Regions from separate parts of the Yinghuangia aomiensis genome, predicted to be linked through region 1. Evidence: riboswitches for the same ligand, from Rfam matches in the RefSeq annotation. Region 1 holds a riboswitch; the other holds the start of a gene.
What was found. A riboswitch is a leader RNA that binds a small molecule or an ion and turns the genes downstream of it on or off. The one in region 1 is predicted to bind glycine.
Positions count from the first base shown of each region.

Region 2: it holds a riboswitch for glycine, as region 1 does, so the genes downstream of both, gcvT (glycine cleavage system aminomethyltransferase GcvT) here and gcvP (aminomethyl-transferring glycine dehydrogenase) in region 1, are expected to answer to the same signal.

Region 1 is NZ_BAABHS010000023.1:72,074-86,307, forward strand. It holds gene gcvP (aminomethyl-transferring glycine dehydrogenase) at 1-2,535, opposite strand, end outside; glycine riboswitch at 2,678-2,810, opposite strand; glycine riboswitch at 2,813-2,906, opposite strand; gene ABEA93_RS28315 (DNA polymerase IV) at 3,033-4,517, opposite strand; gene ABEA93_RS28320 (SanA/YdcF family protein) at 4,621-5,322, opposite strand; gene ABEA93_RS28325 (MerR family transcriptional regulator) at 5,373-5,963, opposite strand; gene ABEA93_RS28330 (bifunctional nuclease domain-containing protein) at 6,390-6,863, opposite strand; gene ftsR (transcriptional regulator FtsR) at 7,449-9,503, opposite strand; gene ABEA93_RS28340 (double zinc ribbon and FHA domain-containing protein) at 9,500-10,273, opposite strand; gene gcvH (glycine cleavage system protein GcvH) at 10,423-10,809, opposite strand; gene ABEA93_RS42195 (DUF881 domain-containing protein) at 10,952-14,234, opposite strand, start outside.
Region 2 is NZ_BAABHS010000001.1:135,427-149,660, reverse strand. It holds gene ABEA93_RS00615 (methionine synthase) at 1-591, opposite strand, end outside; gene ABEA93_RS00610 (NAD(P)/FAD-dependent oxidoreductase) at 712-1,917, opposite strand; gene ABEA93_RS00605 (hypothetical protein) at 2,435-3,361, opposite strand; gene mnmA (tRNA 2-thiouridine(34) synthase MnmA) at 3,686-4,894, opposite strand; gene ABEA93_RS00595 (cysteine desulfurase family protein) at 4,983-6,170, opposite strand; gene ABEA93_RS00590 (hypothetical protein) at 6,184-6,546, opposite strand; gene ABEA93_RS00585 (trimeric intracellular cation channel family protein) at 6,575-7,249, opposite strand; gene ABEA93_RS00580 (DUF885 family protein) at 7,347-8,852, shown strand; gene ABEA93_RS00575 (hypothetical protein) at 8,868-9,341, opposite strand; gene ABEA93_RS00570 (enhanced serine sensitivity protein SseB C-terminal domain-containing protein) at 9,405-10,103, opposite strand; gene ABEA93_RS00565 (enhanced serine sensitivity protein SseB C-terminal domain-containing protein) at 10,161-10,874, opposite strand; gene ABEA93_RS00560 (OsmC family peroxiredoxin) at 11,012-11,443, opposite strand; glycine riboswitch at 11,615-11,730, shown strand; gene gcvT (glycine cleavage system aminomethyltransferase GcvT) at 12,164-13,297, shown strand; gene gcvH (glycine cleavage system protein GcvH) at 13,445-13,828, shown strand; gene glyA (serine hydroxymethyltransferase) at 13,855-14,234, shown strand, end outside.

The DNA of each region.
Region 1 (14,234 bases):
GATCTCGTGCAGGTTCTCGCTCTCGGTCGGCTCGATCATGAGCGTCCCGGGCACCGGGAAGGACATCGTCGGCGCGTGGAAGCCGTAGTCGACGAGCCGCTTGGCGACGTCGTCCACGGTCACGCCGGTGGCCTTGGTGATCCCCCGCAGGTCGACGATGCACTCGTGCGCGACCAGGTCCGCGGGCCCCGTGTAGAGCACCGGGAAGTGCGGCGCGAGGCGCTTGGCGATGTAGTTGGCGCTCAGCACCGCGACCTGGGTGGCGCGCTTCAGGCCGTCCGGGCCCATCAGGCGGATGTACGTCCACGAGATCGGCAGGATCGCCGCCGACCCCCACGGCGCCGCGGAGATCGGCCCCACGCCGGTCGCCGGGCCCGCGGTCGGCTGCAGCGGATGGTTCGGCAGGTACGCCGCGAGGTGCTCGCGGACCGCCACCGGGCCGACGCCCGGACCACCGCCGCCGTGCGGGATGCAGAAGGTCTTGTGCAGGTTCAGGTGCGACACGTCCGCACCGAACGCGCCGGGCTTCGCCAGACCGACCAGCGCGTTCAGGTTCGCGCCGTCCACGTACACCTGGCCGCCCGCGTCGTGCACGAGCGCGCACACGTCGCCGATGTGCTCCTCGAACACGCCGTGCGTGGACGGGTAGGTGACCATGAGCACCGCGAGGCTGTCCCGGTGCGCCTCGATCTTGGCCTTGAGGTCGTCGAGGTCGACGTCGCCGTTCTCCCCGGTGCCGACCACCACGACGCGCATCCCGGCCATCACGGCGCTCGCCGCGTTGGTGCCGTGCGCCGACGACGGGATCAGGCACACGTCGCGACCGGTGTCGCCGTTGGCGCGGTGGTAGGCGCGCACCGCGAGCAGCCCGGCCAGTTCGCCCTGCGACCCGGCGTTCGGCTGGATGGAGACCTTGTCGTAGCCGGTGACCGCGACCAGGGCGTCCTCGAGGCCGTGGATCAGCTCCAGGTAGCCGGCCGCCTGGTCGGCGGGCGCGAAGGGGTGGATCTGCGCGAACTCGGGCCAGGTGATCGGCTCCATCTCGCTCGTCCCGTTGAGCTTCATGGTGCACGAGCCGAGCGGGATCATGCCGCGGTCGAGCGCGTAGTCCTTGTCGGCGAGGCCGCGCAGGTAGCGCAGCATGTCCGTCTCCGAGCGGTGCGCGTGGAAGACCGGGTGGGCCAGGTAGTCGTCGGTGCGCAGCAGCCCCTCGGGCAGCGCGTCCGGAGTGGCCTCGTCCAGCGCCGCGACGTCCTGCCCGGCGACGCCGAAGGCACGCCACACGGCGGCGAGGTCCTCGCGGGTGGTGGTCTCGTCGCAGCTGATCGACACGTGGTCGTCGTCGGCCTGGTACACGTTGACGCCTTCGCCGCGCGCCGACTCGCGCACCGCGGCCGCCCGGCCCGGGACACGGACGTGCACGGTGTCGAAGAACGCGCCGTGCGCGACCTCGACCCCGCCCGCGCGCAGCCCGGCGGCCAGCACCGCGGCGTACCGGTGGGTGCGGCGGGCGATCGCAGCAAGGCCCTCGGGGCCGTGGTAGACCGCGTACATGCCGGCCATGACGGCGAGCAGCACCTGCGCGGTACAGATGTTGCTGGTGGCCTTCTCCCGGCGGATGTGCTGCTCGCGGGTCTGGAGCGCGAGGCGGTAGGCCTGGTCGCCCGCGGCGTCGACGGAGACGCCCACGAGGCGGCCGGGCAGCGAACGGGCGAGCTTGTCGCGGACCGCCATGTAGCCGGCGTGCGGGCCGCCGAAGCCCATCGGCACGCCGAACCGCTGGGTGGTGCCGACGGCGATGTCGGCGTCCATGCTGCCGGGCGAGGCGAGCAGGGTGAGCGCGAGCAGGTCGGCGGCGACCGCGACGAGCGCCCCGCGGCCGTGCGCGTCCGCGATGAGCGGCGCGAGGTCGCGCACCCGGCCGTCGGCACCCGGGTACTGGAGCAGCGCACCGAAGAACTCGCCCTCGGGCAGCCCCGCGGAGGTGTCCGCGACGACGACGTCGATGCCGAGCGCCTCGGCACGCGTCCGCACCACGGCGATCGTCTGCGGCAGACACGCCGCGTCCACGACGAACACGTTGCTCTTGGCCCGTCCGGCGCGGCGCGCGAGCGTCATGGCCTCGGCGGCGGCGGTGCCTTCGTCGAGCAGCGACGCGCCCGAGACCGGGAGGCCGGTGAGGTCGGCGACCATGGTCTGGAAGTTCAGCAGCGCTTCGAGGCGGCCCTGCGAGATCTCCGGCTGGTAGGGCGTGTAGGCCGTGTACCAGGCCGGGTTCTCCAGCACGTTGCGGGTGATGACCGGCGGCGTGTGGGTGCCGTAGTACCCGAGGCCGATCATCGGCCGCAGCACGGTGTTGCGCGACGCGAGGGCGCGGAGCTGCTCGTGCACGTCGGCCTCGGTGACCGCGGCGGGCAGGTCGAGCGCCTCGAGGGTGCGGATGGCGCCGGGGACGGCGGCGTCGGTCAGCTCGTCGAGCGAGCCGTAGCCGACGTGCGCCAGCATCTTGGCCTGCTCGTCGGCATCCGGGCCGATGTGCCGGGTGGTGAACGGCGACGCGGCCTCGAGCGCGGCGAGGCTGCCGGGACCGGACGCGTGGTGCGATGACGACGAGCTCACGTGGAGGCCTCCAGTGTCGCGGAGGAGACCGCGCGGGTCGCGCGACCTCTCTGCCTCCCCCTCTGTCATCGATACCTGAGAGCTTCACCCGGGCGCCGCAGAAACGCGGAACGGGTTTTCACCGTCGGTGAGCCCCGGCCGCACTCCGCCGGAAAACCGGCGGAACCCGAACGGGACTGCTTTCCAGAGTGCCCATGGCCACGCGGTACGGGTGCCTGAGAGATTCCGGGGAGGGGTTGCTCCTTCGGCGCCCGGATCGGTGTCCGGGACTCTCCCGCGCGACTGTTGGTGCGCCCTCAACGCTACCAGTGCGCCGCCGACGGATAGGCGGAAGATCACCCGGGGGAACGGAGAGAGGGGGTCTACGCGGGTAGTTGACGGGAAGGCGCAGCCGCCGCTGTGCGCCGCGATCCTCACCCGCCCTGCGGCGGCTCCCCCTCCGCCACCAGCGGCAGCGGCGCCGATGCCGTCACGTCCGGGTCGTCCACCGGGAACGTCCGCACCCGCCCGGGCGCCGAGCCCGGTGTCTCGAAGCGCACGGTCACGCGGCCGACGCCGCTGCCTTGGACCCAGCCGGGGCCGTACTCGGTGTGCGTCACGTCTTGGCCGGGGAGCCACTTGGCGTTGCCGAAGCGGCCGGGGTGGAAGACCGGGACGGGGCCGTAGGCGCCGTCCTCGGGGCCGTGCTCGGCCGCGGCCTCCTCGCCCGGGGCGGGCTCGCCGGTGCCCGCCGCAGCCGGGGCCGCGTCCTCGTCCGCCGCCTTCCCCACCTCCAGGTCGGCCGCCTCGTCGCCGCCCCCGGCGAACCCGACGTCCGCCCCCGCGACTTCCCCGAACAGATCCTGCTGGGCGAAGTCCGCCAGCGACGCGACGCCCACGCCCAGCAGCCGCAGGCCGCCGGTGAAGTCGACCTGCGCGGCCAGGCGGTGCACGGTTTCCCGGACCACCGCCAAGTCGTCCGTCGGGGCGCGCAACGTCTCCGAGCGGGTCAGCGTGCTGAAGTCGTAGCGCCGCATCTTCACCACGACGGTGCGGCCGGACCGGCCCGCGGCGCGCAGGCGTTCGACGCAGCGGGCGGCCAAGCGGTCGAGTTCGGCGGCCACCCGGGCCCGGTCGACCAGGTCGACTTCGAAGGTGTCCTCGACGGACACCGACTTGGCATCCCGTTCCGCGACCACCGGCCGGTCGTCGATGCCGAGCGCATGGTCGTGCAGGCCGCGGCCGTGGGCCTGGCCGAACATCCGGACCAGCTCGTCCGGGTCGGCCGCGCCCAGCTCGCCGATGGTGGTGATGCCGACCTTGCGCAGGTGCTCGGCGGTGGCCGGGCCGACACCCCACAACGCCCGTACCGGCAACGGGTCGAGCAGGGCGTGCTCTTCACCGGGTGCAACGACCACGAGGCCGTCGGGCTTGGCGGCCTCCGAGGCGATCTTGGCGACCAGCTTGGACGTGGCCAGGCCGACGGACGCGGTGAGGCCGGTGGCGGCCCGTATGTCGGCGCGCAGGCGTACCGCGAGCTCGGTCGCGCCCGCGGTGTCGAGTTCCTCGCCGTGCGGGCCGGCCTCCAGGTCGACGAACGCCTCGTCCAGGCTCAGCGGCTCGACCAGCGGCGACAGTTGCCCGAGCAGGCCCATGACGCGCTCGCTGACGTCCCGGTACGCGGTGAAGCGCGGGATCAGGAACGCCGCGTTCGGGCAGCGCCGCCGCGCCTCCGCGGTGGGCATGGCGGAGCGCACGCCGAACCGTCGCGCCTCGTAGGACGCGGTGGCCACCACCCCGCGGCCGCCGATGCCGCCCACGACGACCGGTTTGCCGCGCAGACTCGGTTTGGCGGCCTGTTCGACCGACGCGTAGAACGCGTCCATGTCGAGATGCAGGATGCCCGGCTTCTGTCGCATTTCCTCCGATGATCGCGCATCGGTGCGACATCCCGGCGGCGGCACACCCCGCACGGGCGCAAGGGGTTCGCGAGGGCGCTCGGCAGCCGCTTCCGCGGACGGTTCAGCGGGCCGCGGCCAAGCCCTCGTCGACGCCGGGCTCGTGCGGGCCGAGCGCCTGCGGTTCCGGTTTCAGCACCGCCTCGCCGAGAGCCTTGTACGCCGCGAACACCTCGCGGAAGCCGCCGTACAGCGTTACGCCGATCAGTTCGCCGTGCAGCGAGTCGTCGCCCACCCCGTAGGCCGTCACCCCGGCCGCGTCGCACAATGCGAGAGCACGGCGCAGATGGAACGTCTGGGTCACCACGATCGCCCGGTCGACCCCGAACACCTTCTTGGCGCGTACGCAGGAGTCCCAAGTCGAGAATCCCGCATAGTCGGCGACAACTTGCTTCTCCGGCACTCCGCGAGCGACCAGGTAACGGCGCATCACATCCGGCTCGTTGTACGAGTCCCGGCCGTTGTCGCCGGACACCAGCAGCACCTTCACCTTGCCCGCCCGGTACAGGTCCAAAGCCACGTCCAGGCGACGCGCCAGCAGCCGGGACGGCTCGCCGTCCTTGATCCCCGCCCCGAGCACCAACGCGACCGGCGTCGGCGGCACATCGGAGACCGTGCGCAGGCGGCCGCCCGCGACCGCGTACATCCACGTCACGGGGGCAAGGCCGAGCACGGTCACGAGGACGGTGGTCTGGAACGCGATGCGCTGCCGCCGACGCGTCCGCAGCGCGCGGGCGAGCCGGGCGGGAACCAACCGGTGAGCCATGCCGGAAGGGACGCCGCGGACCGCGGCGGCGGTTCCGGCGGGTGGCCGGATCAGCCCGCCCGCTCCCGGCGGCGGCGGGCGAGTTCGTCGGCGGGATGGGCGCGGTAGATGACCTCGCCGGTGTCCGGGCGCTCACCCTGCAGGTGGCCCAGCGACGCCTCGACCTCGCGCCACACCGCGCCCACGGCGATGCCGAAGACGCCCTGGCCGCCTTGCACCAGGTCGACGACCTGGTCGTACGAGGTGCACTCGTACACGCTCGCGCCGTCGCTCATCAGCGTCATCCCGGCCAGGTCCTCGACGCCCCGCCCGCGCAGGTGGGCGACCGCCACACGGATGTTCTGCAAGCCGACCCCGGTGTCCAGGAGCCGCTTGACGATCTTGAGGACGAGGATGTCGCGGAAGCTGTACAGACGCTGCGTGCCGGAGCCGTGCGCCGGTCTGATGCTCGGCTCGACGAGCTGCGTACGGGCCCAGTAGTCGAGCTGGCGGTAGGTGATGCCGGCCGCGGCACACGCGGTGGGGCCGCGGTAGCCGACCTCGCCGGACTCGTCGGCGGACGCCGCTTCCCGGGGCACGCCGTGCGGCGTCAGCGGGCGGGCCGCGCGGGCTTCGCCCGCAAAGTCGCCGGTGCTGCTCACGCCGACCTCCGTTTCGTCTCCCCGCACCTGCCTGCGGCGAGAGGAATGCCGTGAGTCCCGGGCCGCATGCGGCGGAGTGCAACGCGCACGGCTCACCCCCGGAACTGTCGATTTCGACGGTAGGCAGTCACCCACAGCGCGTCAACGACCGCCGCATTCGGCACGCCGAGTGACGCATCTCTCAATCTGCGTTTGGATACTCGGCAACAAGGGTACGCATGGCGACCGCCCTCTGTCGGTTCCGCACCCCAGTTGATCGAATCGGCCCGTTCGGGTGGCCGGGCAGATCGGCGTATTTCACTCGATCGCGCAAGGGTTGCGACGTCGAAACGGAAAGCCGGCCCGCGCCCACGCGGACCGGCTCCGGAAGTACCCGGTACTGATTGCCCGACGTCGCCCGACTACCGGCTTGTCACGGGTGGCCTGTCACTGACTCGTCGTGCCGAAATCCTCGGGCGAGATCTGGTCCAGGAACTCCCGGAACTTCTCGACCTCGTCCTCCTGCTCGTCCGGAATGACGATCCCCGCTTCGTCGAGCACCGCCTCGGCACCGAAGATCGGCGTCCCGGTACGCAGCGCCAGCGCAATCGCGTCGGACGGCCGGGCACTGACCTCGGTCCCGTTCGCGAAGACCAACTCGGCGTAGAACACCCCTTCACGCAGATCCGTGATCCGGATTCGGGTCAACTCCTGACCAAGTGCCTCGAGCACATCCCGGAACAGGTCATGCGTCAACGGCCGAGCCGGCACCACGCCCTGCTGCGCAAAGGCGATCGCCGTCGCCTCCACGGGCCCGATCCAAATCGGCAGGTAGCGATCGCCGCCGGTCTCCTTGAGGAGAACGATCGGCTGGTTGGAAGGCATCTCCACCCGGACGCCCACGACCTCAAGCTCGTTCACATCGCCACACTAGCGCGCTCGGGTGACGAGCACAGATCCCCCCGGCCCCATTCGCACACGGATTCGTCGCATTTTCTCCGCCGCCGGTAAACGTGCACCCCCCGGAATTTCACATGACTGCAACGGAATCGGCCGCGCTGAGGGGCTGTGGAGGAGGGGGCGAGAGGGCGGGGGCCGGATGGGTGAGGAGGGGGGTGGCATGGGGTGTTGGGAGCGCTTGGCCTGGCGAGGGGCGGGCGCGGGACGGGTGAGGAGGCGGATGGGCTGCGCCGTCGGCGGGCGGGAACTGCGGGCGCGCGAGTCCGCGGACCCCACCTGCTCGACACGGCCACGACGGACCGGCGGCGAGTCGGCGGCATCCGGTCCGGGGCCGGGTTGAGCCGCGGACTGCCGGCGGGCGGAGCCGGGCGTCCAAGCCGAGCGGGCGGCGATGTCGATCGCGAGGTGTGCTGTTCGGCCCCTCGGGGCCCGCGACACGCCGTTGCCTCGCCGTCCGGCGGCGCGGTGTGTCGTTCGGGACGCGAGCTGTCGTGGCGCGGCGGCCGTCCGCCGCGTGCGCCTGTGCGCGGCGGAGGCCGCTGTCGGTCAGCGGTCCAGGAGGGGGCGTAGGGCGGAGCTGACCAGGACGGTGTGGAGGCGGGAGGTGAGGGAGAGCAGGTCGCGGACGGTTTCCTCGGCGCCGGACTTGGCTCCCGCGCCGCGGCGGTGCAGCAACGGCGCGACGATCTGCTCGGCCAGCGCGGCCTCGCGGTCGGCGGCCGCCTTGACCTGGCGCAGGTGGCGCGGTTCGAGGCCGTACTCGCCCAGCGCGGTGACGAGCCGGGCGACGACGAGGGCGTCGCCGTCGTAGCGGAGGACGGTCCGGGGGACCGGGTCGGCGCCGGACGCCGTGGCGCGTGCGGAGGCCGGGCGGGCGGCGGGCTTGGCCTCGGCGGACGATGCCGCACCGGTCTGGGTGGCGATCGGCGGCGGGGCCGTGGGGCCACCGACCATAGGCCGCTCGGGCGCGTGGGGGGACGACGAGGACGACGTGTTCTCCCCCGCGGCGGTCCCGACAGCATGGCCGGCACCGGGTCGCTCCCGGTCCGGCGCGCGAGAGGACGACGCGGCCTCCCCTGCGGTCGTGTCGAGAGCATCGTCGGCGCCCGGTTGCTCCTGGACACGCGAGTCGGCTGCGGGGCCGGGGAGAGTCCCGACACCGCCGCCGTCCTGCCCCTGATAACCCGCGTCGGCCGCGGGGCCCAGGGGGGTATCGGAGCCGCCGGGCCGTGCCTGGTCGCGCACGTCGGCCAAGGGGCCTTGGAGGACATCGTCGGGTCGGTTCCGACCGGTCGTGTCCGCCACGGGGCCGTCCGGGGCATCGGTGCGCGTCTCTGCGGCGCCCGGGGCGGCCTTCGCCTCGGTGTCCGCAGCGTCGGCGTCGGGCGCCCGGTGGGCGGCCCGGGCCGCTTCGGGCCCCGAGGAGGACGTCAGGGCTGCGGGCGCCGTCGACGGCGCGTCGGTGGGGCTGTCGGGCGCGGCGGCCGCGGCCGAGTCGCCCGACACCGCAGCCGCCTCGTCCGCCGTCTCCGCCGTGGCCGCCGCGGCGGGCTGAGTCTTCGGGGCGGCCGAGGCTGTCGCCGCGGCATCGTCGGCAGCCGGAGCCGGTTCCCCGGGCACCGCGGCCTGGGTGTCGGTCGGCTCCGGCGCCACAGCGGCACGGGCGGAAGGCACGTCGCTCGACATGGCATCCGCGCCGGCATCGGTCGTCCGCCCCGAGCCCGGGGCGTCGTCCGGCGCCGCATCGGCGGCATCCATCGCGTCGGCGGCCCCACGCGCCGCCGGCGGTCCCGCAGAACCGTTCCATTGGGCGTCGAGAACCTGCGCCGACAAGACGTCGACCGCCATCGCGGCACCGTCGCCCGGCACCACGTCGGCAGCGGCGTCGCGCACGGCCCCGACGCCACCGCTAGGCCCGGTCACAGCCGAGTCGACGGCGTCGACCGTCCGTACATCCGCCGACACGCCCGGCACCGCAAAGCCGACGTCACCCGTGACCACGTCGGCGCCCGCGCCACCCTTCACACCATCGTCCGCCGCGCGCCCGGGCTCGAACGCCCGCACGGCTGCGGCTGCTCCCGCGCTGCTCCCCCGCGCCGCCGGAACGCCGGCCGCGGCGTCGGAGTCCGCACCCCCGGCCTCCGGCCCCGCGACCTCCACCACCCGCCGCGCCTCGATCAGCCCGAATTCCTCCAGGCGGGTGAGGGCCGCGTCGTCTATCCCCGCCGCCGCCAGCAGTTCGGCCCGGGTGAAGTACACCGGGGCCGGGGGTGACGCGTCGGCGGCGGCCAAGGCCGCGCCGAGGCCGTCCTCGGCCGGTTCCAGGCCGCGGTCGATGGCGTCGAGGTGGTCCTTGATCACCTTGAGCGGCAGGTACTGGTCGCGCTGGGCGCGCAGCACGTAGCGCAGGCGGTCGAGGTCCGACGGTCCGAACTTGCGGTAGCCCGAGGGCGTGCGCTGCGGCTCGACGAGGCCTTCCGCTTCCAGGAAGCGGATCTTGGAGACGCTGACGTCCGGGAACTCCGGACGCAGCAGCGCCATCACCTCGCCGATACCGACCAGCGCACGTCCGCCGCCGGCCCGCGGCGGCGTTGATGTCACGCGTGCTCCCCGCTGCCGATCTGCGCGTGGCGGCTCGGGAAGAACACCAGGCGGTACTTGCCGATCTGTACCTCGTCGCCGGCCGCGAGCGGCACCTCGTCGATGCGCTGCCGTCCGACGTAGGTGCCGTTGAGGCTGCCCACGTCGGCGACCGTGAACCCGGCGGCGCCGCGCCGGAATTCCGCGTGGCGGCGGGACACCGTCACGTCGTCCAGGAAGATGTCGCTCTCCGGGTGGCGGCCCGCGGTGGTGCGGTCCGAGTCGAGGAGGAAGCGGCTGCCCGAGTTCGGTCCGCGGCGTACCACCAGCAGGGCGGTGCCCGGCGGGAGGGCCTCGACCGCGGCCTGCGCCTCGGGGCTGAGGACCTCGCGCGGCGCGGGTTCGGCGTCGAGGGCCTCGATGCCGGTGATCGAGATCGTCGACGTCTGCTCGGACGGGCGTTCGACGTCCGGCCGCAGCGGGTTGCCGCAGTTGGAGCAGAAGCGGCTGCCGGCCGGGTTCGGGTTGCCGCAGTTGGCGCACGAGATCGTGTCGGCTGGCGCGCCGTACGGCACCGGCCCGGGCTGCGGCTGACCGCCGTACGGCTGCGGCGCCGGAGCGCCCGGATGGCCTCCGCTTATCCGCGGGTCGGCGCCGGACGCGGCGCCCGGCGGAACCGCGCCCGGAGCGGCCGGACCGGTCCCGGGGTACGGCACGCCGGCCGGAGGCTGCTGCGGCGCCTCCTGCTCCGCGCGACGCGAACGACCGAACAGCCTCGCGAACAACTTCACGCGAGAACCTCCCCGAGAGAGCCAGGCCCGCCCATGGGGCAGGTACATGTCGTAGTTGTACTGAAGGTTGTACTCAATGTCGTGCAGAAAAAGGTTGTACTCGAAATGGTGCGGAAGATCCGCGGGACACCCGACGCGTTCATGATCGGTCAGGCGTCCAGGCTCTTGACGTACGTCGCGGCGTCCCACAGCGCGCCGGGCGCGGCGGGGTCGTCGGGGCGTACCTCGAACATCCAACCGTCGCCGTACGGGTCGGAGTTGACGAGTTCGGGCACGGTATCCAGCACGTCGTTCACGGCGACAACGGTTCCGCTGACGGGGGCGTAGACGTCGCTGACGCTCTTCGTCGACTCCAGTTCGCCGCACGGCGTGCCGCCTTCGACGACCGCGCCGACCCGAGGCGGCGTCACGAACACGATGTCGCCGAGGGCGTCCTGCGCGTATTCGGTGATGCCGATCCGCACGGTCCCGTCCACGTCGCCGAGGGAGCGCACCCACTCGTGCTCCGCCGTGTACGTGAGGTCCTCGGGATACATGCGGGATCCGTCCTGTCTTCCTTGCCTCGTGTCGCCTCGTGGGCCGCCGGATGGCGCTGCCCGGAACTGCGGGTACGGCGGGCCGGCAGCGCTGGTCCGCCGCCGCTCACGACGATTCTGTCAGGTCTCGATCATCGCGGGGTCAGCCCTTGTCGTCGCCCGGTGCCGTGCGAGCGTAGTCAGGCGCCGTCGGCACCCGCAAGGCGTCGACGACGACCTGCTGAGAGGGCGTCACCACGGCTTGGGCCTGCTTCTTCTCCAGGGTGCGGATCACACCGCCGGGGATGTTCAAAGCAGGTTGCAGGTCTTGGGGGTTGCCGATGACCTTGAACGTGTACGGCGCGGTCACGCGCTGCCCGTCGACGACGATCTGACCCTGCGTCGGTTCGTCGAACCACGTGGACGCGACGACCCGGACCTGGTTGATCTGGATCGCCTCGGCGCCCGCCGCGCGGAGTTCCTGCAGCGTGTCGAGCAGCATGTCGGGGCGGACGTTGCCGAGCGGGTCGTTGATGGTCAGCGTGATGCCCGGGCCGGTGGCTTTGACGGTACCCGCGAGGATGCCGAGGACTTGGGCGCGCTGCTCGGTCTGCTGACGGGCTTCCTCGGCCCGGTTGTTGCTGCTTTCCAGTTGGTCGCGGGCCACTTCGAGCCGGTGCTTCTCGGAGTCGAGGCGCTGGGTGCGCTGTTCGAGTTCGTCGAGGATCCGCACCAGGTCGGACTCGCGCGCCCCGCGCAGCGGATCGGACTCGGTGTTGCTGCGGACCTGGATGGCGAGCCCGGCCCCGAGCGCGAACAGCAGCAGCCCGACGATCAGTTGGGCCCGGCTGACGCGGGGCGGCCAGACGGCGCCGAGGAGCCGGCGGCGGCCGGTGGGTTCGTCGGTGTGGGGGTGCTCGGGGAAGTCGGAGGTGTCGGGGTCGTCCGGATCGTCGGGGCCTTGCGGCCCGTCGGGGCCGTCGGGTCCGTCGCCGCCGGGACCGCGCGGGCCTTGGGGGCCGCGAGGGCCCTGGGGACCGTTGCCGTCCCCGGGCGCGCCGTCGTGACCGGCGTCGGCGTGGCCGGCGCCGCGCTCGTCGTGCGGACGGCCGCGGTCGTCGGCGGAACGCTTGGCGTCGCTCCCCCGGTCGGGACCGGGCGCCGCGGACGGATCACCGGGCTCGCCGGGCGTGCCGACCGGCTCCGGGAGTTCGGACGTGGTGCCGGACATGCCTTCGGCGCGGAACAGCCGCGACACGCCGCCGCGTGCCCCGCGCCCCGCCGCGTGCCCGGGCTCGCCGCCGTGTCCGGACCTCCGCGGACGCAGCGGCACGACGTCGCCGCCCCGCCCGGCATGCGCGGCCCGCCCGCGGTCGGACGCCCGATGGCCGGGCGCCGCCGGACGCGCGCCGCCACCGTCGGGTTCCTGGGACGACGCCTGGCCGCGCCGGGGAGCACGGTGGCCGGGCGAAGCCGGACGCGCGCTGTCCTGACCGGGCTCGGAAGGCGCCTCGCCGGGCCGACGCCCGGACGCGGGCGCCTGGCCCGCGGCGCGGTCGGGTCCGTGTTCGGGCGTGTGGCGGTGAGTGGGGCCGTCGTCGCCGGCCGGGGGCGTGCCGGCACCCGGGTGTGTCGGGCGCGCGCCATCCCCACCGGGCTGAGCGACGCCTTCGCCGGGCTGCGTGAGGCCCTCGCCGGGCCGACCCCCGGGCACGCCGTCGGCCGCCCCGTGGAGCCCCAGCGGCTCGGTGCCACGCCGCCCGTCGCCCGGCCCTGGCACTCCACCGCGCGGAAGCCCCGACGCGGAAGCATCGCCGCTCGGCCCCGCCACGCCCCCGGAGTCCGGCCTGGGAGCCCGGCGCATGTCGACGGGCGCGCGCAGGCCGCCGTGGGGCGGCTGCGGCTGCGGCGCAGTGTCGTCGGGAAAACGTCCAGGCGCCACGCCGCCGCGCGGATCAGCCGACGCGGCGCCACCGGTCGGCGGGCGCAGCGACGCGGTGTCGCCACCGGGCCTCGCGGCCCCGAACTCCGGCTCGGGCGCGCGACGACCGTCACCGAGGCCCGGCCGCCTGCCCTGCGGCAGCCGTGCCGCGGAGTCGTCGGCGGGGTGTCCGTGCGGCGCGCGGCCGCGCGGATCGGTCGACGACGCGTCCCCGACCGGCGGGCGCAGCGCCGCGGTGTCTCCGGAGGCCCCGCCCGTCGGACGAGGCGCCTGGGGGCCGTCTCCGGCCCCGCCGAAGTCCGGCTGCCGCGTCTCCGCAGCCGCGGTACGGTCCACGGACCCGCTCGCGCGCCCCGGAGCGCCTTGCGGCGACGCCCCCGGCGGGCGGACCGCCGCGCCGAACCCGCTGTCGCCGTCGTCGAAGCCGGGGCCGTACGGGTTCGCGACCTCGCCGGGCCGCTGCGGCGGCAGATCGCCCCGCGGCCGGTCGGCGGCTTCCGGACCTTGTCCGGCCACCCCGGCACGCGCACCGGACGGCCGCATGTCGCCGCGCCGCGCGTCACCCGCGCGCGACAGATCAACCCGCCGCGGCAATTCCGCGGACGCACCGGAGCGGCGGCCGGCGTCCGAGGCGGAAGCATCGGCGGCAGCGGCCTGCCAGGTCTCGCCCGGAGCCGAACCGCCCGGCGCCGCGGGCACCGACGATCCGCCGCCAAGCCCCTCCACCAGCCGCCCGAGCGCCGCGAACCCCGGCTCGGGAGCGGCGGGACCCGGAGGCGGCACGGAATTTCCGCCGCGAGCCGTCGGTGTGGGAGTCCGCGGCTGCGTGGAGGCCGCGCCTGCGGCTTCCCGTCGCGCGGTGTTCCACGGGTCGGCGGTCGGCATGCCGGACGAGTCGGCCGGCCGGGGCGCGACGTGGTCTTCCGAGGCTGCTGCCTGACCCGCGGGCCGCGAGGGACCGGTGGTCCGCGGCGCGGCGACTCCCGGTCGCGGTCCCCAGCCTTCCGAAGCAGCCGAGTCGGCCGAAGCCACCGGGTCCGGGGTCACCGGGGTCACCGGGGTCACCGGCAAGTCCGTCACCCGACGCGGCAGCCCACCATCCGCCGCGGGTTCGGACTCGCTTGCAGCTGCCCGACCGTCGGTCGGCGCGCCCGGCCCGTCGCCCGGCCCGTCGCCCGGCGCGTTGCGCCGCCGAGGAATCGCCTCGGCAGCCGGCGCCCCCGCTTCCGCCGCCTCCAAGTCGCGGAACCTGCGGAACGCCGGCATCTCGGGCCGCCCCCGCCCCGCGCCGCCGCTGTTTCCGGCAGCGTCGGCGCGCCCGGCGGGTCCTCCGCTGTCGGGCGCGTCCTCGCGTCCCCGGGAGCCTTCCCAGGCGTCCGTCCCGGCACGGTCGTCGGCGCTGCCGCGGCCCGCAGACCCTTCACCGCTCGGCCCGCGCTCGCGTCCGGGAGCACCGTCCCAGGCGTCCGTCCCGCCGCGGCCGGCAAATCCTCCGTCGTCCGCG
Region 2 (14,234 bases), on a different contig from region 1:
CCCGCTCGCGGTCGGCACGGTGCCGGCCAGCACGCCCGGCAGCGCGGGCTCGTCGAACTGCACGACGAACTCCGCGCCGGGAACGCGTTTCCGCAGGTCGGCGAGGTGGTTGCGGAGGCCTTCGGCGAGGGACCCGGTGATGTCGCGGCAGGCACCGGGGTCGGCCAAGGCCTTGTCCCCGTGCGCCAGTTCGATCGTCGCGGCCAGCGTCCAGGGCCCGGCGACCTGCACCTTGAGCGGGCCGCGGTAACCCTGCGTGAACTCCTCGAGTGCGTCGAGGTCCTCCCGCAGCCACGACACCGCCCGCCGGTGATCCCGCCCGGGCCGGTCGGCGAACCGCCAGCCGGAGGGCTGGACCTCCGCGAACAGGTCGACCAGCAGCCCGGCACCACGGCCGGTCAGGTCCGCCCCGACCCCGCGGTCGGGCAGCTCCGGCAGGTGCGGGAACTGCCCCAGCTCCCCGACGACGAGCCGCACGGCCTCACGGGCGTCGGTACCGGGGAGAGACCCGACACCGGTGGCGGAGGCGGGGAGCCAGGGGTACGGAGACGGGGACGCGGGGGTGGGGGTGGCGTCGGGGGTCGTGGTCACGGGGTCGAGGGTACTGACCGCGTGGTCGGGGGCCGTAGGACCGTGATCGGGACACGTTCCGTTTCGCGGGCGCAGGGGCGCGGCGGTGCCCCGGAAGCGGGCACCGCCGCACGCACCCGGCTAGACCGCCAGGCCGGCCGTGACCCGCTCGTCGACGCGCTTGGCGGCCAAGTGCCGCTGCCGCGCGGTGCCTCCGGAGATCCGGTGCAGGCGGTACCCGCCGGGCTTGCCCGCCTCGTCGGACAGGTGTTTGACGATGCCCGTGCACACGGTTTCCTTGAGCTTGGCGCCCATGCGGCCGTCGACGTTGAACCACACCGCGACGTCGGAGCGGGTGGCGAACTGAAAGATGCCGGTGTGGCGGCCCAGGCTGATGCACTGGGCGGCGAACGACTGGTTCAGCGTCTCCGGTTCCTCCCCCGCGATCCGGGACAGCACCGTGTCGGCGGCGCGCGCGCCCAGAGGCATCGCCGCCTGGCAGCTCATCCGCAGCGGCAGGTCCGAGGGGGCCGCGGCGTCCCCGGCGGCGATGATGCGCGGGTCGTCCACGCTCGTCAGCGTCTCGTCGGTGAGCAGCCGGCCCGCCGCGTCGGTGCTCAGGCCGCTGCGGGCGGCCAGGTCGGGCACGGCGAACCCCGCCGTCCAGATCGTCACCCGGCTCGGCAGCTCGCGGCCGTCGGCGAGTCGCACGGTGTCCGCGGTCACGGCCGTCACCCGGGTGTCCGGGCCGTCCAGCACCGTCACCCCGAGGCGGGCGAGCTGCTTGGCGACCGAGCGCCGTCCCCGCGCGTGCAGGTATGGGCCGAGGACCCCGCCGCAGAGCAGGGTCACCGCGCGCCCGCCTTCGGCCAGTTCGGCGGCGGTCTCGATGCCCGCCGGGCCCGCCCCGACGACGGTGACCGCGGCCGACGCGGGCTCGCCGTCGAGGATCGTGCGCAGCCGCTGCGCGTCCTCCAGTTCGGCGACCGGGTAGGCGAACTCCGCCACGCCGGGCACTTCCGTGCCCGCGCTGCCACTGCCCACCGCGTAGACGAGGTAGTCGTAGCCGACCGCGCCACCCGACGCGAGCGCCACGCTGCGCTCGGCCGCGTCGATCCGGGCCACGGTGTCGACGACCAGCCGCACCCGATCGTTGAGGACCTTCCGGTATTCGACGACCGCGCTGTCGGTCCCGCCGACCAGCTGGTGCAGGCGGACCCGGTGGACGAAGCTCGGGCGGGGGTTGACCAGCGTCACCGCGACATCGTCGCGCTGCGTCAGGCGGTTGGCCGCCATCACGCCCGCGTAGCCTCCGCCGATCACGAGGACCTTGGTGCTCTCCATCATGGCGTCTCCTCCGTGTTCCAGGGGTTCGGCCTCAAGACACCGCTCCCCCAGCCCCCGTGACAGGTCGTGACGCAGGTCACTCGCAGGTCTTGTGGGGCCTCCGCGGGCCGGCGGACGCGGCGGTCCGCGACGCGGGCGTGCGGCGCCACCGCGGGCGGGCGCGGGCGGCACCTGTGCGGAGGGGCACACCGAGGCCGTCGGGGACCGCAGCCGCCCATCTGCCCTGGTACGGCCCGCAGCCGCGGCCGTGGGCGAAGAGACGCGACTGCGGGCGTGGAAACCGTCAAGAGCGGGCGACCGGAGCACGCCTCCCTCCCGACGCAGCAGGCAGCAGGCAGCAGGCAGCCGACCGCCTGCATGCCCGCAGTTGACGCGGGCCGGACACCGCCCGCGACCGCCGGACGGCGAGTCTCGCGGCGCGGGATCGGTGGCATCCACCGCAAGTACGCGCACAGGCGGGGCCCTTCCTCGGAGTGGAAGGGCCCCGCCCGCTCGGTCGAAGGAGTCGCGCGTCGGCTCAGGCCGCGAAGGCCTCGCCGATGCTCTTGCCGATCTCGCGGCGCATCAAGTAGAAGTCCGGGTTGTGCGGCGCCGCACCGTGTTCGAGGGTGTAGCCGCTGCGGAGTTCGGGGCCGGTGTTGGGGGTGTGGCCGGCGAAGAGCTGGGCGAGGCGGGGTTCGGCGGCGATGAGGTCGTCGCGGTCCGCGAGGTTGATCCAGCGTTCGACGTACGCGGGCGGCTGGGCGGGCTGCGGGCGGACCCAGTCGTCGATGCACGTGTCGGGGCCGAGGGGCGAGCCGAGGGTGATGAGCAGCGGGAGCGGGCGGCGCAGGCGGTGCGCGACCTCGTAGGCGACGACGGCGCCGAGGGAGTGGCCGATGACGACGCGGGTGTCGAAGCCGATGTCGGCGGCGACGCGGTCGAGGACGCGGTTGCGGGTGGCGTCGTCGGTCAGGTAGCGGGTGAGTTGGCCGAGGGCCTTGGTGACGAAGCCGCCCGCCGAGCCGGGGCCGTCGGCGGCGAACCACTTGAGGCCGGAGAGCCCGCAGGTCGGGGACAGGACGACGGTGCGGCCGGTCTGGTCGGGGCCGCCTTCGAGGCGGGCGATCTCGCGGGCGGCCCGCTGCCGCTCGGGCGGCGCGGAGCTGCGGGCGGCGGCGCGGTCGAGCCATTCGCGGCCTATGCGGTCGGCCATCGCGTGCCGGAGGCCGTCGGCTTCGGCGGCGTCGGGCTGCGACGGGTGGCGGCGCATGACGTCGCCGTAGAAGGCCATGCGGGCATCGATCCCGCGGCGGGTCTGGCGGTATTTCCACAAACGGTCCGCGGTCTCCGGGTAGCCGGCGGCTTTCACGCCGCGGGCCAGCCGGGGCAGCCACTCGTCCTCCAGGCTGCGGGCCGACCTGAACTCCTGTGCGATCCCGTGCACCAGCACGATTGCGGCCATCGCTCCCCTCCCAAGCCCCCGAGTCCCGAAGCGTGCACACCCAGCGAAAGGCCCGGCCGGCGCGGGGAACGCGGGCCGGAGAGTGGTTTCGCTACCTACTCTTACCCAGCCGGTCACCGAAGTTGCCTTCTGCGTAACAGGAGATCCGGAAATCCGGCGAAGGCGCCAAACATCATGTGATCGTCATATCGACCGGGCAGGGTCGGTGGGGTGTACAGGCAACGGCCGCAAGCTCGGGGGGATTTGCCGGACGGCGCGGGCAGGGCCGTGCCCGCCCGGGGCGGGGCTCCCGGGCGAACTGCCCACGCAGGCAAGGGAGGAGCGCTAGGCGGCGCTGCTCGTGCCGTCGATCGTCGCCGATCCGATGACGCGCGTCCCGTCGTACAGCACGACCGCCTGGCCGCGCGCCACCCCGCGCATCGGGGTGTGCAGGCGGACGCGGACGGTGTCGCCGTCGATCTCCGCGACCGCCGGGTACTCGTCGCCGTGCGCGCGGACCTGCGCGGTGCAGTCGAGGACGCCGGTCGGTGCGGGGCCGCACCAGCGCGGGCGGATGCCGGTGAGGCCGTCGACGTCGAGCGCCTCGGCCGGGCCGACGGTCACGGTGTTGGTGACCGGCGAGATGTCGAGGACGTAGCGCGGCTTGCCGTCGTCGGCGGGGCGGCCGATGCGCAGGCCCTTGCGCTGGCCGACGGTGTACGCGTACGCGCCCTCGTGCTCGCCCAGCTTCGTGCCGTCCCGGTCGACGATGTCGCCGGGCGTGCGGCCGAGCCGGGTGGCGAGGAAGGCCTGGGTGTCGCCGTCCGCGATGAAGCAGATGTCGTGGCTGTCCGGCTTGCGGGCGACGGCCAGGCCGCGGCGCTCGGCTTCGGCGCGCACGTCGTCCTTGGTGTCGGTGCCGAGCGGGAAGAGCGCGTGCGCGAGCTGGTCGGCGTCCAGGACGCCGAGCACGTACGACTGGTCCTTGCCCTGGTCGACCGAGCGGTGCAGTTCGCGGCCTTCCGGGCCGTCGACGACCACCGCGTAGTGGCCGGTGCAGACCGCGTCGAAGCCCAGTGCCAAGGCCCGGTCCAGGAGCGCCGCGAACTTGATCTTCTCGTTGCAGCGCAGGCACGGGTTGGGGGTGCGGCCGGCCTCGTACTCGGCGAAGAAGTCTTCGATGACGTCCTCGCGGAACCGCTCGGCGAGGTCCCACACGTAGAAGGGGATGCCGATGACGTCGGCGGCACGGCGCGCGTCGCGGGCGTCCTCCAGCGTGCAGCAGCCGCGGGCGCCGGTGCGGAACGACTTGGGGTTCTCGGACAGCGCCAGGTGCACGCCGGTCACCTCGTGCCCGGCCTCGTGGGCGCGGGCGGCCGCGACCGCGGAGTCGACGCCGCCGGACATCGCGGCGAGGACGCGCAGCGGGCGCCCCGCGGCGGCGGGCCCGGGCAGCGTGCCTTGCTCCGGGCGCGCGGTCCCGGCGCTCGGCTCGGGCAGCATCGGCAGCGGCTCGCAGACGGCGGGCGGCAGGGTGGCGTCGTGATCAGTCATGGCCCCACCAGGGTACGGGGTGCGCGGCCCCCGCCCGGCGGCAATATCCGCGGCCGCTCACGGGCGCGGGGCGGCGCCCGGGGCCTGCTTACCGCCGCTGTGCCGTCAGTCCCGCCATCCGGGCCCGGGCCACCACCGGTCCGATGGCTCCGGCGAGCTGCTCGACCTCGTCCGCGGTGGACGTGTGGCCGAGGCTGAAGCGCAGCGAGCCGCGGGCGCGGGCGGCATCCCGGCCCATGGCGAGCAGCACGTGGCTGGGCTGGGCGACGCCGGCCGAGCAGGCCGAGCCGGTGGAGCATTCGATGCCGCGGGCGTCGAGGAGCAGCAGCAGCGAGTCGCCTTCGCAGCCGGGGAACGAGAAGTGCGCGTTGCCGGGCAGGCGGTGGGCCGGGTCGAGCCGTGCGTCGCCGTTGAGTTCGGCGTCGGGGATCTCGGCGAGGATGCGCCGCACCAGGTCGTCGCGCAGGGCGCCGACGCGGGCCGCGTACTCGGGCTGCTCGCGGACCGCGATCTCGGCGGCCGCGGCGAACGCGGCGATGGCCGGGGTGTCGAGGGTGCCGGACCGCACGTCGCGTTCCTGGCCGCCGCCGTGCAGGACCGGGACGGGGGTCAGGTGGCGGCCGAGCACGAGCGCGCCGCAGCCGAGGGGCCCGCCGAGCTTGTGTCCGGAGACGGTCATCGCGTCGAGTCCGGCGGCGGCGAAGTCGACCGGCACCTGGCCGACGGCCTGCACGGCGTCGGCGTGCACGGGGATGCCGAATTCGTGTGCGACGTCCACCAGCTCGGCGATCGGCTGAACCGTGCCGACCTCGTTGTTCGCCCACATGACGCTGACCAGCGCGACGCCGTCCGGGTCGCGGGCGATGGCGGTGCGCAGCACGTCGGGCGACACGCGGCCGTCGCTGTCCACGTCGAGCCATTCGACCTCGGCGCCTTCGCGGGCCACCAGCCAGTCGATCGGGTCCATGACCGCATGGTGTTCGACGGGCGACGCGAGGATGCGGCGCCGCACGGGGGCCTCGCCGGACCGGGCCCAGTACAGGCCCTTGACGGCGAGGTTGTCGGCCTCGGTGCCGCCCCCGGTGAACACGATCTCGCTGGGCCGCGCGCCGACGGCCTCGGCCAGGATCTCGCGGGATTCCTCGACGATGCGCCGTGCCCGGCGCCCGGATGCGTGCAGGGACGAGGGGTTGCCGAGGACGCCGAGCTGCCGGGTCATGGCCCGGACGGCTTCGGGGCGCATCGGTGTGGTCGCCGCGTGATCGAAGTAGGCCATCGCATCGCGAAGTCTAGTCGCGTACCGCCAGTCGGTTGCGGCGTGCCGGGCCGTCGCCGGATTCCCGCGGGTCTCGCGGGGAGCGCGGGGCGGGTACGACGCGTGCGTCCGGGCGCGGGGCGGCCGTGGCCGACGCGTCACCGGCGGCCTTCGCGCCGCGCGGGCGGGGTGCGCGCACGCGTCCGTAGCGGGGTCCGCCCGGCAGCACCGCGTCGAGGGCGAGGCGCAGCGCGAGCCACCGCGCGGCGAGGAAGCCGCGCGGCGGGGGCGGGGGGACGTCGGCGTCGTAGGTCAGGGGTTGCTGGATCTCCCACACATCAGGTGCAACGCCGGTCGCGCCGGTTGGGTACGCGCGGCGGGCAGAGTTCCCCAGCACGTGCCGCCCGGCCTGGTGGGGCGCCGGCCTATTCGTACTTTTCGAAGACCTCGGAGTTGCGGCGCCAGGCCCGCGGCGCACGCCAGTTGTAGCGGAGGGCGAGGACGCGGAAGGCGAACGCGAATACGGCGGCGCAGGTCGCGGTGATCGCGTTGAGCGTGTCCGTTTCCACGAGGGCCGCGACCAGGCCGGCACCGAGCATCGCGGGCACGGTGTAGATCTCCCGGTCCCACCGCAGCAGCATCGGGATTTCGTTGGCGAGGACGTCGCGGATGGCGCCGCCGCCGACGGCGGTGACGATGCCGAGCGCGGCGGCCTGCACGGGGCCGAGGCCGTAGGCGAAGGCTTTGGCGGTGCCGGTGACGCAGAACAGGCCGAGGCCGGCCGCGTCGAAGATGTCGATCGTCGCGTAGATCCGCTCGACCTGCGGGTGCAGGAAGAAGACGATGAAGGCGGCGAAGAGCGGGGTGATGAAGTAGCCCAGGTCGCGGAAGGCGGCGGGCGGGACGTCGCCGATGATGAGGTCGCGGATGACACCGCCGCCGAGGGCGGTGACCTCCGCGAGCACCACGATCCCGATGACGTCGAAGTTCTTGCGTACCGCCGTGAGGGCGCCCGCCACGGCGAAGACGAAGATGCCGGTCAGGTCGAGCACTTGTTGGACGGTGTGGCTGTAGATCTCCTGGATCTCCTGAGGCGGCATGGCAGAAATTGTGCCTTGTTGTCCGGGCAGCGCGGTCCCCCGGGGCGGACCGCCGTTTTCCGTGGGTCCGGCGGGAACCGCTGGGTAGCCTCGGGGAATGGATGCCCGACTGCGCGCCTTGTGCGATCTCTCCCTCGCCTCCGCCCGAGAGGGTGCCGGCCTGCACGAATACGACGGCCGGATTCAGGACCTCTCCCCCGCCGGCGTGCGTGCCGCGCTCGACGCGTTGGGCGGCCCACCGCTGGACGACCCGCACGACGAGGCGCACATCGCCGCGTTCGAGGAGCACACGCGCGTCGTCCACGGCGAGCTGGAGATGCACCGCCGAGACCCGCGCCCGCACCTGGAGAACCTCGAACTCTCCGTCTACGACAGGGAGTACGCGCCCGCGGAGGAGCGCGCGCTGGCCCGCTCCCGGCACCTGGAGAAGTGGCCGGACGCCGTCGACATGGCCTTGGCGTCGCTCGACCAGGTGACCGCGCCGGTCGCCGACGCCTTGCTCGGCGCCGCCCGCGGGCAGGCCGCCGCGGTGCGGCCGGAGGACGGGGAGGTCGGCGAGAAGGCGCTGGCCTCGCTGCGCCGCCTGGTCGCGCATCTGGAGCGGGCCACGCAGGTCGGCGACCCGGACACGGCCCTCGGCGGTGCGGCGCTGGCCCGGCTGATGGGTTCGGCGGACGCGGTCGAGGTCGACCTCGGCAGGCTGGCCGAGCGGGCGGACGCCGAGCGGGACCGGCTGCGGGGGCTCTTGGCGGAGGCGTGCAAGGCGTACAACCCGGCGCGGACGGTCGAGGACCTGGTGCCGGAGCTGCTGGCCGACCATCCGGACGCGGACGGGGTCCTCGCCGAGGCGCGGGCGCAGACGCTGGAGGTCATCGAGTTCACCAGGGCCCGCAAGCTGGCGCCGTACGTCGACGGCGTGTGCGAGGTCGGGCCCGCGCCGGAGTCGATGCGCTGGGCGATGGCGATGATGTCGTGGAACGCGCCGGGCGAGCCGGAGGCCCCGTCCTGGTACTTCGTGACGCCGCCCGAGCCGGACTGGCCGGCCGACGAGATCGAGGAGTGGCTGTCGGTCTTCAGCCGCACCACGCTCCCGGCGATCACCGTCCACGAGGTCGCGCCCGGGCACTTCGCGCACGGCCGCGCGCTGCGGCGGGCGCCGTCGGACGTGCGCCGGGTGCTGCATTCGTCGTCGTTCGCCGAGGGCTGGGCGCACTACATCGAGGAGGTGTGCCTGGAGGAGGGCTTCCGGGCCGGCGATCCGCGCTACGCGATCGGCATGTGCCTGGAGGCGCTGATCCGGGTGACCCGGCTGGCCGCGGCGATCGGCCTGCACACCGGCGCGATGGACGTCGCGGAGGCCACCCGCCGGTTCATGGCGGACGCCCACCTCGCCCGCACCGCCGCGGCGAGCGAGGCCCGCCGTGGCACCTTCGACTGGAATTACGGCTGCTACACGTGGGGCAAGCTCGCCCTGCGCGACCTTCGCGACGAGGCGAAGGCCGCGTGGGGCACGGGCTTCACGCTGGAGCGCTTCCACACCGCACTGCTGGACCTGGGCAGCCCGCCCGTGGGACTGGTGCGCACGGCGGTGGAACGCGGCTGACGCGCGGCCGAATCGTCAGGCGTAGGGCTGGGGCGGGGTCGGCTGTTGCGGGTAGGCCTGCAGATAGGCCTGCCGTGCCGCGGCGACCCCGGCCTCCCGCCAGTGCCAGATCGTCGCGACCTTGGCGTGGAAGTCCGGGTCGCGCTGCCCCGGGCCGTCGAGCGGGACACGCACGCGCACCCGGCGGCCGCTCGTCAGGGTGAGGCGCACGTACCAGGTGCCGAGGGTGTGCTTGGCTTCGACGGCGGCGATCTCCCCCCACGCGAAGTGCCGCGTGGTGAAGGCCTTCAGGGTGAGGCCGTGCGGCGTGAGCACGGTCGCGAACCTCGCCGAGTAGAAGCCCATGAAAAGGAGCACGGGCCCGGCGCCGAGACCGAACGGGGACACGTCGACGGCGATCAGGGCGATACCCACCGCGGTAATGACCGCGCCCGGAACCAGCAGGGCCCAGCGCTGCCCGAGCGACAGCACCATCCGTATCTCACGCATGGCGGGCACTGTGGCAGACCGGGCACGCGGCGGGCCGGCCGGGGCCCGGCTTCCGGGCCGGCGTCAGACGAACGACCGCGTGTGGTCCCGGAGCCAGCCGGCGACCGGGTCGTACGGGTCGTCGAGCGGCACCCACGACAGCGGGCCGCCGGGCATCGCCGCGGAGGCCCGGGCGACGGCGGCGTGGACGCGGTCGGTGGTCGCCGGGTCTGCGTCCGCGGTGCGGATGCCGAGGACGACGCGGGGCGCGCCGACGGACGGTTCGACGTAGGCGCGGTGCGCGGCGCGGACCACGCCGCTGCCCGCCAGCTCGGCGGCCACCATCGACCAGAACGCCGGGTCCTGCACGGTGGGTTCGCCGACCCGCAGGGGCCCGGGCAGGGTGCGGTCCAGGCCGGTGACGATGCGCCGCAGGTCGAGGAACGGGATGCCGATCCCGCCGCCTTGCATGTGCGGGTCGAGCCAGATGCCCCACCGGTCCGGGTACAGCGTCGCGCCGATCTCCTTGACCGCGTGCACCTCCCACCCGCGGTCCCAGCGGCTCTCCCGGAGCTGCTCCTCGGAAGTGAAGGCCGGGGCGTAGTGCGAGCCGTGGACCTCCATGTTCCCGTACTGCGCGTCCGGGCTGCCGGGCTGTCCCTGCCAGAGCAGCATCCAGACGTGGCCCCGGTCCAGGGCCTGGAGCAGGACTTCGTAGGCTTCGTATCCCTGCGGCGCGACCTGCCGCATCGCGTGCTCGACCTCGTTGGCGGGAAACGCCACCGGTGTCCTCCCCGTGCGGTGCGTGACGAAGGCAACCATCGTATGTGCCGACAGGCGTCAAGGGCGTTCGTAGAACGGGCGGACCGCGTCCAGCATCCAGTCGCCGATGGGGTCTTGGGCGAGATCGACGAGCACGAGGTTGACCGGCCACGGGGATCCGGCGCGGGCCACGGCGCGCTCCAGCGCGGCCACGGTGGCGCGGCGGTCCTCCTCCTGCCAGCGGTCGAGTTCGACGCCGACGAACAGGCACGGGGCGTCGGATTCGACGACGCCGAGGGCGCGGCGGGCGGTCAGCACGACCGGGGTCACGGCGAACTCCTCGGCGGCCGCGGCGAGGAAGACGTACGGCTCCTCGGCGGGCTCCGGCTCGGCCAGCGTCACGCGGGCGCCCATCGCCCCGGCGCCCGGCGGGCGGGACAGCTCCAGGACGCCCTGCGGCGGTATCGGGATGCCGACCTCGCCGCCCGGGTTGACCGCCATTCCGACGTGCGGCGGCAGGCCGCGGGCGAACTCGCGGACCGGGGCGACGGTGAACGGCATCAGGCCCGCGGCGCGGCGCAGCTGCTCCTCGGAGCTGAACACGGGCACGTACGGCATGCCGTCGATTTCCGTGGTGGGCAGCGTGAGTTCGGTGTCCTGCGGGCTGCCGCCCGCGGGCAGCGGCACCCAGACCTCGGCGTCCGCGAGCACCGCCAGCAGCTCGCCGGTCCGCGCCGGATCGTGCAGGGCCGCGGCCAGGCACTGCTCGACATGGTTCGCGGGGAACGCCACCAGGCCACCTCCAATTGATGATCTGCGGCCAGCCTAGGGCGTGGCGGGGCCCCCTGGCGGCGCGGTGGCGGGGCGGCGGCCGCGGACATGCGAACGGCGGGGACCTTCCGGTCCCCGCCGTCGCGTGCGTCCGCCGCTCAGCCGACGAGTTCGGCCTGCAGCGAGATCGGCACGCCGGCCTTGAGCGCCTTGCTCACCGGGCAGTTCTCCTTGGCGTCCGCCGCGACCGCCGCGAAGTCCTCGGTGCTGATACCCGGCACGTGCGCCTTGACCGACAGCACGATGCCGGTGATGCCTTCGCCGGGCTGGAAGGTCACGTCCGCCCGGGTCTCCAGCGAGTCGGGCGGCGTCCCGCGGCCCGCGAGGGCGTGCGAGAGCGCCATCGAGTAGCAGGACGAGTGGGCGGCCGCGATGAGTTCCTCGGGGCTGGTCTTGCCGTTCGCCGCCTCCGCGCGGGACGGCCAGGACACCTCGTAGGTCCCCACGCCCGAGGAGTCGAGCGAAACGGTCCCCGAGCCGCCGATGAGCGGGCCCTTCCAGTCAGTGGTCGCGGTGCGCGTGGTCGCCACGGGCGAGCCTCCCTGTGCGGTGCGTGCGTCTCCGGTCGGCCGCGGTATCCGGCCTGGTCGCGCCCACGCTAGCAACGGAAGCCGCGGGTGCCGATCGGAGAAACCTCCGACACGCCCGCGGCATCCGCGGGCGGGACCGATAGCATGCGCCCACAACTTCACACCGGCCCTCGACCCCATGCGGGAGAGCCCCCGACGCCGCGCGGCCTTCCGGCCGAGCGTCCCGGGGCGCCGAAGGAGCAATTCCTCCCCGGAAACTCTCAGGCCCCAAGTACCGCGCGGGTGAGGCGACTCTGGAAAGCAGTCCCGCGCACGCCCGGCGGGGCTCACCCACGGTGCAAGCCGCGGTCCGCCCGACTCCGCTCGGGCCCGCGCGTGAAGCTCTCAGGTCCATGACAGAGGGGGAGGCGACCCACCAGCCCCGTGCTGCGTGCCCGGCCCGTCCGGCATGCCGCGCGACGCCCAGGGAGCCCCCTTGCCGGACCGCCCGTTGTGCCCGCCGCCTGCGCCGCCGCTCGCGCCGTCTCTTGTCCCGCCCGTCGTCGCGCCTGCCGCGCGGGCTGCCGCGCCGCTTTGCGTGCCGGCGAGCCGCCGATCGCGCGCCGTCGCACCGCCTGCCCGGCGCGTGTGCGCGCGACATCGCGACAATCCGCACGAAATCATGGCGGTCAGGTTCCCTTCGGCCCCAGCCGCCGGCCCCACCCGCGAGGAGTCCAGCCGATGACGTCCAGCCCCTCCCCCGCCGCCGAGGCACCCCGCGAGCGCCGTACGCCGCTCGACGCGGTGCACGACGCGCTCGGCGCCACCATGACCGACTTCGCCGGGTGGCGGATGCCCCTGCGCTACGGCAGCGAGTCGGCCGAGCACCGGGCGGTCCGCGAGGCCGCCGGCCTGTTCGACCTCACGCACATGGGCGAGATCGCGGTCACCGGCCCCGAGGCGGCGCGCGCACTCGACCACGCGCTGGTCGGCTACGTGTCCAAGATCGGCGTCGACCGCGCCCGCTACTCGATGATCTGCGACGCCGACGGCGGCATCCTCGACGACCTGATCGTCTACCGCACCGGCGACACCGAGTTCCTGGTCGTCGCCAACGCCTCCAACGCCGCCGTGGTCGCCGCCGAACTCGTCGCCCGCGCGGCCGGCTTCGACGCCGCCGTGGCCGACCGGTCGGAGGACTACGCGCTGCTCGCCGTGCAGGGCCCGCACGCCGTCGCGATCCTCGCGCCGCTCACCGGCCTCGACCTCGACGCGGTCAAGTACTACGCCGCCGACCGCGCCACCGTCGCCGGCGTGGACGTGCTGCTCGCCCGCACGGGCTACACCGGCGAGGACGGCTTCGAACTGTTCTGCGCCCCCGCCGACGCCGAGCGCCTGTGGACCGCACTCGCCGAGTCCGGCGTCCCGCACGGCCTCATCCCCGCCGGCCTGTCGTGCCGCGACACGCTGCGCCTGGAGGCCGGCATGCCGCTGTACGGGCACGAGCTGTCCACCGCGCGCACCCCGTACGAAGCCGGCCTCGGCCGCGTCGTGCGCCTCGACAAGCCGGAGGACTTCGTCGGCCGCGACGCGCTCGCCGCGCGCGAGCAGGCGGGCCCGGCCGCGGCCCTCGTCGGCCTGCGCGCCGTCGGCCGCCGCGTGCCGCGCGCCGGGTACGCGGTGCTCGACCCGGACACCGAGGAGCCGATCGGCGAGATCACGTCCGGCGCGCCGTCGCCGACGCTGGGCGCGCCGATCGCGATGGCGTACGTGCCCGTCGACCGCACCGAGCCGGGCACCCGCCTGGCCGTCGACGTCCGCGGCACCGCCGAGCCCGTCGACGTGGTCGCCCTGCCGTTCTACAAGCGCGCCTGACCCGGGCCGCCCGTCCCGGCGGCCCGCGCACGACCCGCAGCAAGACCCGCAGCGGAACCCCGGCGGAACCCCCGCTGCGAAACCCCGCAAACCGGCACGAAATCCCCTGAGGATCGGCGCCGCCCTCCCGGAATGGAGAATGGACCTGTGAGCGCACCCCAGCACCTGCTCTACAGCAAGGACCACGAGTGGCTGACGACGGACGGCGACCCGGCCGTCATCGGCATCTCGGAGTTCGCGGCCAACGCCCTCGGCGACGTGGTCTTCGTCCAGCTTCCCGAGGTCGGCACGCGGGTCACCGCGGGCGAGCCCTGTGGTGAACTGGAGTCGACCAAGTCGGTGAGCGACATCTTCGCCCCCGCCGACGGCGAGGTCGTCGAGGTCAACACGGCGGTCGTCGACGAACCCGAACTGGTCAACTCCGACCCGTACGGCGACGGCTGGCTGATCAAGGTGCGCCTGGACACCCCGGCGGAGAAGTCCGACGCGCTGCTGTCCGCCGACGAGTACATCGCCTTCACCGGCGCCTGAGCACCCGATCGAGGAGCTGACCCACCGTGACGATCCTGGACCGTCCCCTGGCCGAGGTGGACCCTGAGGTCGCCGCCGCCGTCGCCGACGAGCTGCACCGCCAGCAGTCGACCCTGGAAATGATCGCCTCCGAGAACTTCGCGCCCGTCGCGGTCCTCGAGGCCCAGGGCTCCGTACTGACCAACAAGTACGCCGAGGGGTACCCCGGGCGCCGCTACTACGGCGGCTGCGAGTATGTCGACGTCGTCGAGAACCTCGCCATCGAGCGGCTCAAGGCGCTGTTCGGCGCCGAGGCCGCGAACGTGCAGCCGCACTCCGGCGCGCAGGCGAACGCCGCGGTGTACTTCGGTCTGCTGCAGACCGGCGACACCGTGCTGGGCCTGGACCTGGCCAACGGCGGCCACCT